Regions from separate parts of the Pauljensenia sp. 20925_1_25 genome, predicted to be linked through region 2. Evidence: riboswitches for the same ligand, from Rfam matches in the RefSeq annotation. Region 2 holds a riboswitch; the other holds the start of a gene.
What was found. A riboswitch is a leader RNA that binds a small molecule or an ion and turns the genes downstream of it on or off. The one in region 2 is predicted to bind ZMP and ZTP.

Region 1 (8,463 bases), on a different contig from region 2:
CCAAATAGAGCGAACGTCGTGTCGCTTCATGCAGGTTGAGGTGATGTCATGACTAGTTTGGACAGTTTGACCGACCTCATATATTCCTGTTGACAGGAGGAGCCCTCGCCGTTCTGGCGAGGGCTCCTTCGTATGTGGTAGAACACTCTCGTTTTTGGCTAACCACATGGTTGAGCGTGATGGGTTTTCGTGACACTATAGGGGTAACCATTAATGCGATACCAGTGAGGATCCGATGAAGACTATCCGCCGCTGCTTGGCCCTCGGCCTAGCATCAATAACCGGTTTCGGAGTGCTTGCACTCAGCCCCGTCGCAGCTCAGGCGGCGGTTGACCCCCTCCACGATGGCCTCTCCGAAGCGACTGCTGCGGCCTCATGCTGGGAGATTAAGCAGAACAACCCACGCTCGTCGGACGGCACTTACTGGCTCCAGACGGCCACAATGGATGCCCCCGGCCAGTTCTTCTGCGACCAGACGACGGATGGCGGCGGCTGGGTCATGATCGGTCGCGGCCGTGAAGGCTGGGAAACCTGGAGCCAGGGCAATGGCGACCAGACTCGCCTCCAGACCCGCCCGCGCACTCCCGGCGACTTCGAGGTCGTCCAGGCGTCCCACGAGACCGTCAACGGACTGCTCGGAGGCACCAAAGTTTCTGACCTCCCGGACGGAGTCATGGTCCAGCGTGCCTGGAACCACCGAGGCAGCGCCTACCAGACCGTGCGCATGCAGTTCCCCAAGATGCGTGACTTCATCTGGCCCTTCAAGAGCGCCCACCCCGTCAACGTCAAGTTCAACCGCGAGTGGTGGGTCAACGGCGGTATCGTGTGGTCAGGCTTCGGCACGAACACCAGCTGGGGCTACGTCAACCTGAACGCTTCTCCTCAGAACCAGTACACGATGGGCTTTGGCTATGGTCCCCTCGCGTCCTCCTGGTACGACACCTCCTCCTCGACGTCGTTCTTCCACCGCAACGGCTCCATCATCAATCCCTACGCGGAGGTCTACATCCGTCCCGAGCTGAGCTCCACGGACTCCTCTTTCCGCGCCATCGGTGACGGCGGCACTGCCGCAGAGACCCAGAAGGCATCGGTCTCCGAATATGCGACCCCCACGACGTGGGGCGTGACCGGTAACCTCAACGGCTCCATCCAAGAGGGAAGCATTCAGGTCCAGGCCTTCGAACAGGTCGGCTCGACCATGTACGTCGGCGGTAACTTCACCGGCGTGCAGAAGGGCAAGAACGGCTTGGAGACCACCAGCCGTGGCCTGGCAGCCTTCGATGCCACCACCGGTGACTGGAACGGTCAGACCTTCGACTTCAACAACCAGGTGAAGGACCTCGTCGAGCTGCCCGGCGGTAAGCTGCTGGCAGTCGGTGACTTCACCAAGGTCAACGGTGAAACCCACGTCGGAACCGTCCTGATCGACGCTGCCACCGGCCAGATTGATCCCTCGTGGGACCTGCAGATCCGCAACGGCAACGCATCCGTCGTGACCGTTAAGGCTGCAAAGGTCATCGGCCAGCATATCTACCTGGGCGGCGCGTTCACGCACCTGACGGGTAACGGCTCCTCCTCCGTGTACGCCCGCAACGGTGCCCGCCTGGACCTGTCCGGCAAGCCTGACCGCTCCTGGAACCCCGAGTTCAACGGCAGTGTCATCGACATCGACGTGGACGAGAACGACTCCTATTACTACGCCGCGGGCCACTTCACTCGTGCACACGACCTCGTTGCCGAAAATGCTGCCCGTCTGGGCACCGGGGCCGGAGCCGAGCTCGACCAGTCCTGGTCCTTCCGCCACTCCTACTTCATCGGCAAGTACCAGCAGGCTGTCACCGTCGGTAATGGGCGTGTCTACTTCGGTGGCTCCCAGCACTCGCTGTTCGGCTACAACACCTCCGACATGACCCGTACCTCCGGTTCCATCACCATGCAGAACGGCGGCGACCTGCAGGCGACCACTGCCTCTGCGACCGGCGTCGTCTACGGCTCCTGCCACTGCTCCGACTACGCTTTCCAGGACGCCTACCAGTACCTCGCCCTCGGCGACACATGGACGCGCGCCGACGAGATCCAGTGGGTCGGCGGATGGGACCAGGCCACCGGTCGCCAGATCGGCTGGACGCCCTACCGTCTGTCCTCTCTGCGCTCCACTGGTGCCTGGGCCCTCGAAATGGGTGATGACGGAGCCCTGTGGGCCGGCGGTGACTTCAACTTCTCCTACACTTCCAAGACGGCCGGCCAGTGGTCCGGCGGCTGGGTGCGCATGCCCGCACGCAGCGCCACCGCCCCCGCCGTGCCCGCCAATCTGCGCGCCTCCGACGGCAACGCGAAGGAAGTAACCCTCAAGTGGTCGTCCGTGCCCGGTGCCGAGTCCTACGACATCCTGCGCGATGATCGCACAATCGCCACCACGACCTCGACCTCCATCACCGTGCCCCTGGGAGGCAATAACCGCTTCTTCGTGCGCGCCGTCGCCTCCGACGGCCTGCGAGGTGCCTCGACCCACGCCTACACAGTCGACGCCAACGGCCAGCCGACCCAGCCCGACGACTCGACCATCCTCGTTGAGGACGACGCCACCTGGGCGTACCACTGGTCGACCGACGCCGTGCCCGCAGACTGGGCCCAGACCTCGTACGACGACTCCTCGTGGAGCCGCGGCACCGCACCCATCGGCTACGGCGCAGCCGACCTGGGCACCACGCTCAAGCCCGGCACACCCAAGACCCGCCCGCTGACCACCTACGCGCGCACCACCTTCACTGTCGCTGACCCCACTGCCATCGGCGGCGTGAACGTTGCGGTGACGGCCGACGACGGTGCCGTGGTCTACGTCAACGGCACCGAGATCGTACGCCAGCGCATGAACGATGGTGCCGTCACCGCCGGAACCTACGCGTCCGCCTCCGTGACGACCGCCTCCGCGCGCGCCGACCGTCAGCTGGTCTTCGTCCCCGCGTCCCAGCTCGTCGCTGGAACCAACACCCTGGCCGTCGAGACACACCTCAACTACCGGTCCAGCTCCTCGATGACCATCGACGGCACCGTCCAGGTCGTGGCAAAGGCTGATGTGCCCGAACCCGAGCCGCAGCCCGAACCCGAGCCGGAACCCGCGCCGCAGCCCGACCCGGACAAGCCAATCACCCCGGATCCCGATCAGCCCCTCGAGGTACTCGACGTATCCGGCGTGAACTTCGGTGAGTTCCTGCCCACCGGACAGTACTGGAACTACTGGAACTCCAAGGACGCTCCCGACGCCGCGTGGAACTCTACTGCCGACCTGTCAAAGTGGAAGCACGGAGCCAGCCCGCTGGGCTGGGGCGACCGCGACGCCGCTACCCCCTTCGTGCTCGCCGCCTCCGAGCGACCCATCACAACCTACTTCGCCCGTGACGTGAACCTGGGCACCATCAGCGCTGACTTCGAGCTTACCCTCGACGTTCGCGTCGACGACGGCGCCGTCATCTACGTCAACGGAACCGAAGTAAAGCGCGTGAACATGCCGGAAGGTACCGTCACGAACAACACCAACGCCAAGTCCAACGTGTCCCTCGGCGCAGCCAAGAAGAATCTTGCCACGGTGTCCGTCCCGCGTGATGTTCTCAAGGACGGTGTTAACCGCATCGCGGTCGAAGAGCACGCCAACTACGCTGGTGCCGTCTCAGTTTCCTTCGACCTGAAGGCAAGCCTGCTAAGGTAGGACTATGACTGACAAGTCGCTCGTCGCTGGCGGTCTCGACACGAACGAGGCCGCCAGCGCGGTCGGTGCCAACACGTCCGACCCTGCTTTCATTGCTATGGCCCAGCGCGTGCTCAGCCGTGGGCACGCGACCACCTGGCTCAATCACTGGTCCCTGCTACACGCCGACTTCCGCGCGCTCGCGCGCATGGACACTGTCGGCTTCGATGGGACCCTCCTGCAAATGCGTTTGCGCGGTGCCGGGCACGAGATCGAACGCACCTCCGCCGACCTTGTTCTGCCCCACGTCTTTTCCCGCCTCGACGATGGAACCCGCATCACTCTGATCGGTGCCGTTCCTGAGGCCGGGCGTGCTGCAGCTGAGCGCCTCAGTCGCTTTGACGTCCAGGTTATCGATGGATACGACGGCCTCCGCCGCTTCAAGGTGAACCCGAGTTTGCTCTCGTCTTTCGATCCTCGTCTGGTAATTGTCGGACTCGGAGCTGGTCTGCAGGAAGTCGTCGCTTCCGTCGCGCGGGACCTCGTTCCCCAGGCGTCTGTGTGTACTGCTGGCGGCTGGATCGACCAGTATGCAAAGGCAGCCGATGACTACTTCCCCGACTGGGTCCACAACGCTCGCCTGGGCTGGGCGTGGCGCATCGCGCACGAACCCAAGCGCCTGACGAAGCGCTACACGGTGGAGGCTCTGGACTTCATTGCTCACTGGCCTGAGCTGATTCGTCGCCTTGAGGCCATGGGCACCTTCGACGAGCTGGGCCTCGTCGTGGAGAAGAAGGCGTCGCAGGCGTGATACGCGCGGCGTAAGTGATGCTCGCTGAGGCGGGCCGAACCCCACGGGTTCGGCCCGCCTCGCCGTATGGTCTCAGCTGGGTGTACGTGTCGCGCTGACAGCACCATCTCCCGGGTCAACACCATGTGTTTCGGAATGGGCGCAGTCGTGCGTTGACATAGGTCTGGCTGGGTATGTCGTGAGGATGCAAGAGATTGCCAGACGTTCGAAGTCTGGCGGTCTGCGAGGCGTATGACATGCGAGATAAGACACTATGACACTTTCTGTCAAGATGTGTGTCGAGCATAATATGCGGCTCTTAGACCTGATTCCAAGTGGTCATCGCGTCTCATGGGCGGATGGAAAAAGGTTGCACGTGCCACTGACGAATATGCAGGTTGTTAGGTGTGCAACAACCGTTATTGAGGTTTTGACATCGGCTTTCAGGAGGTCGAAGAGCGGGTTTGACGGTGGCAGTGTCAAACGACTGTGGGCATCATCGATGCTCAAATCTAGCATGTGGTATTGCCGCTCCTGCTGTGATGGTTCCGATAGGGGAGGTGAGCTGTCCTACTGGTCCCTCGAGTCTGTCAGTGCGTATGTCATCGTGGAGTCAGTTATGTGCCGTCGGCGCACGTAATGTTTGTGAGGGTGCTGCTGGCGCTCCTGGCTGACTCTGATTGCGCCAGCGTCTGCGCGTTGTTCCGAGGGTTTGAGGTGTCTTCAAGGCGCTGTGGCGACCTTTTATAGCGCGCCCCTATCTATGCGGGCATGCGACGCATTGTGTGCGTCAAAGGGTGAGGCCCGAGCCGTTTGGCTCGGGCCTCACCCTATTCACACACACGCAGAAAGAATCAGTAGGCTCCCTCGTGGCGCAGCAGAGCGGGAATGGTCTGCAGCACGATCCATGCATCGAGCGTGAGGGAACGGTGCTGGGCGTAGGACAGGTCCAGGTGGACTGTCTCGTCCCAGGAAAGGTTGGAGCGCCCGGAGATCTGCCACAGGCCGGTAATGCCGGGGCGGACCGCGAACTTGCCCATGACGCGCGGCTCGTACTGCGCAACCTCGCTGGGGAGCGGGGGGCGCGGGCCGACGAGAGACATATCACCGCGAAGAACGTTGAAGAGCTGGGGGAGCTCGTCGATCGAAGTCTTACGCAGGAAGGCGCCGATGCGGGTGACGCGGGGGTCGTTCGCCATCTTGAACATGACGGAATTACCGGCGCTGGCGTCGGCCTCGTTAGCCTCGGCGAGCGAGGCCTTCATGGCTTCCGCATCAACGTGCATGGTGCGGAACTTAAACATGGTAAAAGTCGTGCCGTCGAGGCCCACGCGCTCCTGCTTGAAGAAAGCAGGGCCGCCGTCGTGTAGGCGCACCATCGCTGCAACGATGATCCATACCGGTGTCAGCAGGATGATGCCGATAAGCGAGGCGATAATGTCGCACATGCGCTTGATGGCGTTGTCGGCGGACGCGGCGAAATCCGACGCATGCTCGAATGCGAGAGCCGTTGAGGCGGCGCGTGCAGTTGGCTTCGTCAAAGTTGTCATCTGTGCGTCTTCCTTCTACTTCTTCAAACTCAAATACTGTAGGTTGGTTAGAGGAGTGGATCCCCCGATGGTCAGGACATTTACTGAGTAAGTAATTCCTGGGCGCCTCAGTCACCGTTAGGTGTTAACCCTAGTCTATCCATACGGTTAACTTATTTGCTAACCAAAGGGTTAAGTACAAGCGAAAATGGGCTGTGATTTCACACATTGAGACTGTCTGACGAGTCGCGGTGTCATGTTAGGTGACCGTTCGGTCGATTGCTGACATCTTGGCAGAATGCGCGGGTTAACGGGGGGAGATAGACTTGTACACGCGTCGTGACTGGCGAAATAGGTGGGGTACCACCGGGGAGCGGCGTGCCTGCATCGAGAGCCGCCCGCCTGGGCTTGAAGTTGCCGACATCACATTCGACTGATCAACAGGAGAACCATATGGACTCCCTCAACGACATGACACTGGCGCAGCTGGATCCGGAAATCCAGGCAGTGCTGGACGCCGAACTGGGACGTCAGCGAGACACCCTCGAGATGATCGCATCTGAGAATTTCGTTCCGCGTGCAGTCCTTCAAGCCCAGGGCTCCGTCCTGACAAACAAGTACGCAGAGGGCTACCCGGGTCGTCGCTACTACGGCGGTTGCGAGTTTGTCGATGTTGCTGAATCGCTCGCCATTGAGCGTGCCAAGCAGGTCTTCGGCGGCGACTACGTCAACGTTCAGCCCCACGCGGGTGCGCAGGCTAATGCTGCCGCCCTCATGGCAATGGCAAACGTCGGTGACCCGATCCTGGGTCTGTCCCTGGCACACGGCGGCCACCTGACTCACGGCATGCGCCTGAATTTCTCGGGCAAGCACTACAGGGCGGTCGCCTATGAGGTCGACCGCGAGACCATGCGTATTGAACCCGAGAAGGTCCGTGAGGCTGCCCTCGCCGAACGCCCGCGCGTGATCATCGCCGGCTGGTCGGCCTACCCGCGTCACCTCGACTTCCAGGCATTCCGTGACATCGCAGACGAGGTTGGCGCAGCCCTCTGGGTGGATATGGCTCACTTCGCTGGCCTCGTGGCCGCAGGCCTGCATCCGAACCCCGTCCCCTTCGCCGACGTCGTCACGACGACGGTTCACAAGACCCTGGGCGGGCCTCGTTCCGGCATGATCCTGTCCTCGCGCGGCGAGCAGTGGGGCAAGAAGCTCAACACCGCCGTGTTCCCCGGCCAGCAGGGCGGCCCCCTCATGCACGTGATCGCCGCGAAGGCCATTGCCATGAAGGTCGCGCAGACCGAGGAGTTCAAGGATCGCCAGCGTCGTACCCTCGAGGGCGCGCAGATTCTTGCGGAGCGTCTGGGCGCTGACGACGCAAAGAACGCGGGCATCAAGCTGGTCACCGGCGGCACCGACGTGCACCTGGTCCTCGTTGATCTCGTCGAGTCCGAGCTCAACGGCAAGCAGGCCGAAGACCTGCTGCACGAAGTTGGCATCACCGTCAACCGCAACGCGGTGCCCTTTGACCCGCGTCCGCCGGCCGTCACCTCGGGTCTGCGCATCGGCACCCCCGCCCTCGCGACGCGCGGTTTCGACGCCGAGGACTTCGCGGAGGTCGCAGACATCATCGGTACGACGCTGGCGCAGGGCGCGTCTGGCAGCAATGTTGAGGTGGATGCGCTGCGTGCCCGCGTCAAGAAGCTCACGGACAAGCACCCCCTGTACGCGGGACTCGAGCAGTGAGGGCTCCCTGGGAGGGACCCGCGCGGGTTCTTGACGGCACGGCGACAGCCGCAGCTATCAAGGCTGAACTTAAGGAGCGCGTGGATCGCTTGCGCGATCTCGGGGTCGTCCCGGGCCTCGGCACGATTCTTGTGGGCGAGGACCCCGGGTCCGTTGCCTACGTCGCCGGCAAGCACCGCGACTGTGCCCAGATCGGCGCGGAGTCGATCCGCGTGGACCTGCCCGCGGACGCGACGCAGGAGCAGGTGGAGGCTGCCATCGATCAGCTCAACGCTGATCCGGCGTGCACGGGATACATCGTGCAGCTGCCGCTTCCTCGTGGCATCGACACCAACGCGGTCCTGGAACGCATTGATCCGGCCAAGGACGCGGATGGGCTGCACCCGATGAACCTTGGTCGCCTGGTCCTGCGCGGTTCGGGTCCCATCGACTCGCCGCTGCCTTGCACGCCGCGCGCGGTCATCGAGCTCGTGGAGCGCCACGGGATCGACCTGGCTGGTAAGAACGTGTGTGTGGTTGGGCGTGGCGTGACCGTGGGTCGTTCGATCGGTCTGCTGTTCATGCGCAAGGAAGTGAACGCGACGGTCGATGTGTGTCACACGGGCACGATCAACCTGGCTGATCACGTGCGCCGAGCGGACGTGATCGTGGCTGCGGCGGGTTCTGCGGGAATCATTACTCCCGAGATGGTGGCCCCCGGCGCGGTTGTCCTGGAT
Region 2 (8,463 bases):
TCGAAGGTCATGTCCTCGGGCAGGCCGCCCACGTTGTGGTGGCTCTTGATGTTGGCCGCGCCCTCGCCGCCACCGGACTCGACGACATCGGGGTACAGGGTGCCCTGGACGAGGAACTTCACCTCGCCGCCAGCGGCACCAACCTCTTCGATGACCTGCTTCTGAGCGGCCTCGAAGGAGCGGATGAACTCGCGGCCGATGATCTTACGCTTCGCCTCAGGCTCGGTGACGCCGGCCAGGGCGGACAGGAAGCGCTCGGACTCGTCACACGTGATGACGCGGATGCCCATGCCGCGTGCGTAGTCATTCTCCACCTGCTCGCGCTCGCCCGCGCGCAGCAGGCCGTGATCGATGAAGAAGCAGGTCAGCTGGTCGCCGACAGCCTTGTGCACGAGCGCCGCGGCCACGGAGGAGTCCACGCCACCGGACAGGGCGCAGATGACCTGCGCGTCGCCAACCTGCTCGCGGATCTTCTCAACCTGCTCGTCCACGATGGACCCGGCGGTCCACGTGGGCTTGATCCCCGCACCCTCGTAGAGGAAGTTCTTCAGCGCGTCCTGACCGAACTGGGAGTGGCCCACCTCGGGGTGCCACTGCAGGCCGTACAGGCGACGCTCGCGCGACTCGAAGGCCGCGACAGGGGTCTCGGTCGTAGACGCGGTGACGGTGAAGCCCTCGGGCGCGCCCTGGACGGCGTCGCCGTGGCTCATCCACACGATCTGGTCCTCGGGGGTGCCGCCGAACAGGCAGGAACCCGCAGAAACCGTGGCCTCGGTGTGCCCGTACTCGCGGGTGCCCGTGCGACCCACGGTGCCGCCGAGCGCGTGGGCCATGGTCTGGAAACCGTAGCAGATCCCCAGGACCGGCACCCCGGCCTCGAAAATCGCGGGATCGACAGACGGTGCGCCCTCCTCGTACACGGAGGACGGGCCGCCGGACAGGATGATGGCGGCGGGTTCCTTGGCGAGCATGTCCGCCACGCTCATGGTGTGAGGGACAATCTCGGAGTAGACGTTGGCCTCGCGCACGCGGCGCGCGATCAACTGGGCATACTGCGCGCCGAAGTCGACGACGAGGACGGGATGCATGTCAGTAGCGTTCACCTTTCTAATGCTACCCGCGCATACCCTGCACCGTCGCGCACCATAGCGCATGTCACCGCCTATCGTCAGCGCAAATAGGAGCGGCCCCGCCCCGGGTGGGGACGAGGCCGACTCGCGCGACGCTCAAAGGTGCCGTATCAGCGGAAAATAGAACGCAGCACGGGGAAGAGACCGGTGGCGACGGCAGCCTTGACAAGGTCGCCGATGATGAAGGGAACGAAGCCCTTGGCCAGCCCCTGCGCAAACGTCATGTGGGTGAAGGGGATCATCCAGGCCAGGCCCAGGATGTACACAGAGAAGAGGGACACAAGCGCGGCCGGTGCCATCGTGAGCACGCGGCGGTCCGCACCGCGCTGGGCGGCCAGACCCGCGATTGCGACGGCGAGGAAGTAGCCGAGGATGTAGCCGAAGGAAGCGAAGGCCCATCCGACGTTCGTACCGGTGAAGACCGGAGCGCCCGCGATACCGAGGAGGGCGTACGCGCCAACGGAGACGAGGCCTCGGCGCGCCCCCAGGGTCGTACCCACAGACAGGGCACCGAGCGTACCGAGCGAGACGGGCACAGGCGTGAAGGGCAGCGGGACCGAGATGCGGGCCAGGACGATCATGGCGAGCGTGCCAGCGGCGATCAGAGCAATCTCGCGGACGAGCGTGCCGCCAAGACGGTCGGCGAGAACGCGGTTCTCGCGCACAGCGACGGGGGAAGCGGTCAGGGTGGTCATACGACACCTTTCAACAGGGCCAACGGCCTTTCATTCAATAATTGAACGATATGCTGTGTGGCACTCCCTGTCAAGCACACCCGAGCACATCACAAGGGGCGAGCACCACACCGGCGCTCGCCCCCCCAAGACCCACAAACGGGACAATCAGTGCGCGAAGTGACGCGTGCCCGTCAGGTACATCGTGATGCCCGCAGCGTTCGCCGCGTCAATCGACTCCTGGTCGCGCACGGAGCCACCGGGCTGAACGACGGCCTTCACGCCCGCGTCGATGAGCACCTGCAGGCCATCGGCGAAGGGGAAGAACGCATCCGACGCGGCGACCGCACCAATGGAACGCTGCTCCGGCGCCTCGGCCACGACCTCGGACGCGCGAGCGCCGCCCGCGCTGTCCACGTTGGAAGCCGCCGCGTCACCCGTCGAGCGCGAACCCAGCGTATTCGCGCGCTCAACCGCCAGCTTGCACGAGTCCACGCGGTTCACCTGGCCCATACCCACGCCCACAGACGCACCATCCTTGACCAGCAGAATCGCGTTCGAGCGCACCGCACGCACCGTGCGCCACGCGAACTCCAGGTCCGCCAACGTCGCCTCGTCGGCAGGAGCGCCGGCCGCGAGCGTCCAGTTCTCCGGGGAATCACCGGGCGCGTCAATATCGTCGCGCTCCTGGACCAGCAGGCCACCGCTGATCTGCTTGAACTCATACGAACCGCGAGCCGGGGGCTCGACCTGCAGGACGCGCAGGTTCTTCTTCGCAGAGAGCACCTCGAGCGCACCCTCCTCGTAATCGGGGGCCAGCACAACCTCGGTGAAGATCGGGACGATCTGGCGGGCCAGCTCCACGGTCACCGGTCGGTTCACGGCGATCACGCCGCCGAACGCCGACACGGGATCGCAGGCGTGCGCCAGGCGGTGCGCCTCGGCCACATCGTCGGCCACCGCGATGCCGCAGGGGTTCGCATGCTTGATGATCGCCACGCAGGGGCGCTCGTGATCGTAGGCGGCGCGCAGCGCGGCGTCGCCGTCCGTGTAGTTGTTGAAGCTCATGGCCTTGCCGTGCAGCTGGCGCGCGTTCGCGATGCCCGGGGCCAAGGCCTCCTCGTCGAAGGATTCATCCTCGAAGGCCTCGTCGATCTCGCGGTACACGGCCGCACCCTGGTGCGGGTTCTCGCCGTAGCGCAGCGACTCCACGCGCTCGAACGCGTCAGCGACGAACACGGGCATACCCGCGGCCTGCCCCTCCTCCTCGGCGACCTCCACCACGTAGTCCTCGCCCGCCTCGTAGCCCAGCGACTCCAGGAACGCCGCATCCGAGGCGTCCAGGTGTGCTTCTGCGGCGTCATCCAGCGTCTCACGCACGTCCTCAAGACCCAGCTCGTCGGCAAACCAGCCGGCAATCGCCAGATCATAGGTCGCCGTGTGGGCGAAAGCCTCGGCGGCCAGCACGCGGCGCTGCTCGAGGGTGAAGCCCTCCCCCGCCACGGCCTCGGCGACCTCCGCGTAACGCTCCGGAGAAGTCACGACCGCGACCGACGGATGATTCTTCGCGGCGGCGCGCACCATCGAAGGGCCGCCGATATCGATCTGCTCAACGCACTCGTCAAAGGATGCGCCCGATGCAACCGTGTCCTGGAAGGGGTACAGGTTACACACGACCAGGTCGAACGCCCGAATGCCCAACTGCGCGATCTGCTCGCGGTGCGCAGCCTTACGCTGGTCGGCCAGGATGCCGGAATGAATGAAGGGATGCAGGGTCTTCACGCGCCCCTCAAGCACCTCGGGGAAGCCGGTCACGTCGTCAACCGGGGTAACAGCCACACCCGCGGCCGCGATGCGAGCAGCCGTCGAGCCAGTGGAGACGATCTCCACACCGGCCTCGCCCAGCGCGCGCGCAAGGTCCTCCAGGCCCGTCTTGTCATACACGGAAATCAGGGCCCGCTTAATGGGGCGCACGTCGATGGGTTCCAGGTTGTCCAGGGAGACGGACATAGTTCCTCCAGGTTAAGAGCCAAACCCAGGCGCCCAGGCGGGCGACGCCTCGCGGGACATGCAGCCGCTCCCCGGTGGTGATCCACCCTCGCCAGTCGCGGCACCTCCCAGTCTAGTTCAGGCCCTCACCCTTCGTCCCCTTCGCCTCGGGGTCATCCGTGTCACCCTCGTCATCCTTGTCAGCGGGCTCAGCCCACGCCACGCGCTTCTGACGCCTGACCCGCCGCTTCGCCGCCTTCACCGACTCAGCCCACGCCGCACGGTTCCTCCACGCGGCCCGCGGCTTGTCGGGCTGAACGGCCTCAGCGGACTCAGCCCACGGCTCACCGACCTCCGTCGCGTCCGCCGACCCCGCGTCATCCCCGCGCTCAGCCCAGGCCTCGTCCCCCTCGATCAACGAGGCCGTGGCCGCCTCACGCGACAAACGCTCAGCGTGGCGGCGGCGCAGGGCCTCACCCTCGGAGCGCACGCGGCCCGCACTCTGCCCCACCAAAGCCAGCGTCGTCGGATGCGTGACAAGCGGCACGAGCATCGCCGGCAGCGCAATCTCCACGAACAAATACAACGTCGACCGCCCCACAAGCGGCCCCATGAACGCCAAGCGTACCGACCCCATGCTCATCGTCGCGCTCCACATCCACAGCGCAACAATCGAAACAAACACAACCGAGGCCAGGACACCCTGTGCGCTCTGATGCAACAGGTGAGAACGCCGATACACGCGCGCCGAAGCAACGCCACAAGCAATACCCAACACGACCGGCACAAAAACCACCCAGCTGCCGGGAGCCGTCTCCGGGACCGTCCCCAGCAGCGGAATCGGCGGAATCGGCCCCGCATCCACGACCGTCGGCGAATGCAACGAATCCGTCGCCGTCATGAAACCCGCGCCCGACCACCAGGCCGCCGCCCAGGCCATCGCCGTGGGGGCAAACAGCGCCTGCGCGCCCACAATAAACATCGTATCCACCAGCGACGAGGCACCGAGCAGCTCCTGGATGCCACTCGCACGACCCCAGCCCGCCACCAGCGCGACCACCGCCGCAGCGGCAGCCGCGACCACCGTCACCAGACTCACGAGGCCACCCATCTTGAAGCCACCAGAAATCCAATGCTGCATCGACGGAGCCTCAGAATCACGCGAATAACTGGACACCACGAACCAACCCGACCCAATGAGAGGAATCAGAACCGCGCCGACCGTGCCCGTCCACCACTGCGAATGAACCCCCGACGTACCCGCCAGAAACCACGCGGTCAGGAGGAACCCGGGCACCGCAAACAGCGCCGACGACCGCGGAAACCCCGTCGTCGTACGCAACAAAAGCCGCACAAGGAGGATCAACAGCGCACCAAAAAGCGTCGGAATCACACGGTAAGACACTCCCCCGTCCACCGACGTACCCCCCAGGGTCGCCACCCACAGGTCACCGCCCAACGCCAGCGCATCACGCGGCAACGTGTCACTCATCCACGTGTTCGAGCGCAGCGACAGGTAGACGACCATCGTGGTCACGGTCGTAATCGCCCACCCCGCGAAGGCCGCCTCCACGCCCGCAACGAGGCCACGCGCCCATCCCTTCGGGACCCTGACGCGAATGGTCGCTCGACCCGCCACATACGTGGTCGTCGTCCGTCGGGTGATCGGTACTTCTCTGATGCGCTCACTCACAGGCCAATGGTGACAGAATCGGCCCGGGGCCGCGACGCTGCGCGCCGACCCCGGGCCGATTCAAGCTGTGACGTTATCGCGAGAGGATCTCACGAGCGATCTGCGCCGTCTGCGAAGGGGTGCGACCCACGCGCACCCCCACGGCCTCGAGCGCCTCCGCCTTCGCCGCGGCCGTGCCGGACGAACCGGAGACAATCGCGCCCGCGTGGCCCATCGTCTTGCCCTCGGGGGCGGTGAAGCCAGCAATGTAAGCAACGACGGGCTTCGTCATGTTCTCCTGAATCCACGCGGCCGCGCGCTCCTCGGCGTCGCCGCCGATCTCACCGATCATGATGACGAGATCCGTATCGGGGTCCGCCTCGAAAGCAGCCAGCGCGTCAATGTGGGTGGTGCCCACGACCGGGTCGCCGCCAATACCCAGGCACGTCGTGAAGCCAAAGTCGCGCAGCTCGTACATGAGCTGGTAGGTCAGCGTGCCGGACTTCGAGACGAGGCCGAGTCGGCCCGGACCCGTGATGTCCGCCGGAGTAATGCCCAGGTTCGCCTGCGCGGGCGAGATGATGCCGGGGCAGTTCGGGCCGATCAAACGCACGCCCGCCTCGAGCGCACGCTCAACGACGATCGTGGAATCCTGGACGGGGATGCCCTCGGTGATGAGAACAATCGTCTCAATACCCGCCTCGATGGCCTCCAGGGCAGCGCCCTTCGCGAAGGCCGGGGGGACGAAGATGACGGAGGCGTTCGCGCCAGTGGCCTCGCGGGCCTCGGCGACCGTGCCGAAGACGGGGATCTCGACCTGGCCGTCGGTAACCTTGTCCGCGCCCGGGCCGTAGCCCTGCACGTCGAAAGTAACAGTCGTGCCGGCCTTGCGCGGGTTCGTACCGCCCACGATGGCCGTGCCGGCGCTGAGCATACGCTGGGTGTGCTTGCGGCCCTCGGCGCCGGTCATGCCCTGGACGATGACCCGGGTGTCAGAGTTGACGAAAATAGTCATGGGTGTTCTCCTGCGGTTCTCGGGTCGTTACTTCGACGGCTCCTGGGCTGCGAGCTCGGCTGCGCGCCGGGCCGCCCCATCCATCGTTTCTTCCATGTGGACGAGCGGGTGCGCAGCCTGCTCGAGGATCGCGCGGCCCTCCTCGACCTTGTTGCCATCAAGGCGCACGACCAACGGCTTGGAGGCCGCATCCCCCAACGTCTCGAGCGCGCCGATGATGCCGCGAGCGACCTGGTCGCAGGCGGTGATGCCGCCGAAAACGTTGACGAACACGGAACGAACCTGCTCATCGCCGAGGATGATATCCAGGCCCTTAGCCATGACCTCAGCCGAGGCACCGCCGCCGATGTCCAGGAAGTTCGCGGGCTTCATGCCACCAAACTCCTCGCCGGCCATCGCGACCACGTCGAGCGTCGACATGACGAGGCCCGCGCCGTTACCGATCACACCAACTTGGCCTTCCAGGCGCACGTAGTTGAGTCCCGCTGCCTTCGCGGCGGCCTCGCGCGGATCCTGCGTCGCCACGTCCACCAGCTCGGCGTGGCCAGGGTGGCGGAAGCGCGCGTTGTCGTCAAGGGTCACCTTGCCGTCGACAGCCCACACGGAGCCGTCGGGGCTGGAGACCAGCGGGTTGACCTCAACCAGGGTCGCGTCCTCATCGCGGTAGACGGTCCACAGGGTCTCGAGGACCGGGGCGATGGCCTGCGCCGTGGCCTCGTCGAAACCCGCTTCCGTGGCGATACGGCGGGCGACCTCGGCGTCGATGCCGACGACCGGGTCGAGAGGCACGCGAGCCAGGGCCTCGGGGCGTTCCTTCGCGAGGGTCTCGATGTCCATGCCGCCCTCACGCGAGCACATCGCCAGGTGGCGGCGGTTCGAACGGTCCAGCAGGATCGAGAAGTAGTATTCGGCGGCGATGTCCGCGCCAACCGCAATCATGACCTTCTTAACGATGTGGCCCTTAATGTCGAGGCCGAGGATCGCCTCAGCCTTCTCGTAGGCCTCGTCGGCGGTGTGAGCGAGCTTGACGCCACCAGCTTTGCCGCGGCCACCCGTCTTCACCTGAGCCTTGACAACCAGCAGGGAGGCACCCTCCGCCAGCAGCTCGCGCGCACCCTCACGCGCCTCCTCGGGGGTCGACGCCAGGCGGTAGTCAAGCACGGGCACCCCGTGCTCCTTGAACATCTGCCTAGCCTGGTACTCGTAAAGATCCACCTTATTCCCTCCGTTGAACGTGGTGTGGTCAGCGCAATAATTCTAACGTGGGACCGGTGAGAATGCCCTCGTTCCCGCACATTATCAAGGCTTGTTGCAGCCTTGACCCGGGCACTCTCTTCCTTTGACGTTGCTTTGCGTTGCGAGGTGGGCTGTTGGCGTCGTTGGGGCGGACAGTTTGTGGTGCCCCGACCACCTGACATTTCTCAATGCAGCATGACAGCACGCACCGCGAGTCCTTTGGCGGCGGTCAAGCATGGATGTCGTTCCCGTATACACATGGCTCAATTCGTGACGAATCGACACACTTCATTGCACACGTTAACCCGACAAGTGGCGGCCTAGGCTCCTTCATGCGCACGTTAACCCGCTAACCTGCACGTGGGTCCTCTAATCCACACGTTAACCAGCTAATGCGAGCATGGGCAGCCCAGCCCACACTCCAATGAGCGGGTTTACGTGCGATATAGAGGGTTAGCGCTCAGAACAGAGGGCTTGTGTGCGAACAACACACCATGGCCGACACAGTTTTGCCCAAAACGCAGACCACCTCGCCCATAACAGCCCGTTTTCAGCGTTTTTCGCCGAGGTGGTCTGCACTTTGGGCACGACACCACCTCGAACTGCGATCTCACCGTCACCAAACGGGGGATTTTCGCGATACGAGGATCCGACACACCGAGCGAAGCTCGCAGCGCGGACGGCTCACGGGCGGGCCGCCATCCACGGGCACACCAAGCAGCCCAACCCCGAGGGGAAACCCTAGGA

Region 1: it holds a riboswitch for ZMP and ZTP, as region 2 does, so the genes downstream of both, glyA (serine hydroxymethyltransferase) here and purH (bifunctional phosphoribosylaminoimidazolecarboxamide formyltransferase/IMP cyclohydrolase) in region 2, are expected to answer to the same signal.

What each region holds. Positions count from the first base shown of each region.
Region 1 covers NZ_JAPWCL010000022.1:30,716-39,178, forward strand. The annotation lists gene O3932_RS09045 (fibrinogen-like YCDxxxxGGGW domain-containing protein) at 1-8, shown strand, start outside; gene O3932_RS09050 (fibrinogen-like YCDxxxxGGGW domain-containing protein) at 236-3,706, shown strand; gene O3932_RS09055 (WecB/TagA/CpsF family glycosyltransferase) at 3,711-4,496, shown strand; gene O3932_RS09060 (sugar transferase) at 5,330-6,025, opposite strand; ZMP/ZTP riboswitch at 6,334-6,419, shown strand; gene glyA (serine hydroxymethyltransferase) at 6,458-7,747, shown strand; gene O3932_RS09070 (bifunctional methylenetetrahydrofolate dehydrogenase/methenyltetrahydrofolate cyclohydrolase) at 7,744-8,463, shown strand, end outside.
Region 2 covers NZ_JAPWCL010000014.1:55,364-63,826, reverse strand. The annotation lists gene guaA (glutamine-hydrolyzing GMP synthase) at 1-1,088, opposite strand, end outside; gene O3932_RS07335 (biotin transporter BioY) at 1,241-1,825, opposite strand; gene purH (bifunctional phosphoribosylaminoimidazolecarboxamide formyltransferase/IMP cyclohydrolase) at 1,973-3,814, opposite strand; ZMP/ZTP riboswitch at 3,839-3,923, opposite strand; gene O3932_RS07325 (DUF6350 family protein) at 3,927-5,432, opposite strand; gene sucD (succinate--CoA ligase subunit alpha) at 5,560-6,480, opposite strand; gene sucC (ADP-forming succinate--CoA ligase subunit beta) at 6,508-7,695, opposite strand; gene O3932_RS07310 (UvrD-helicase domain-containing protein) at 8,458-8,463, opposite strand, start outside.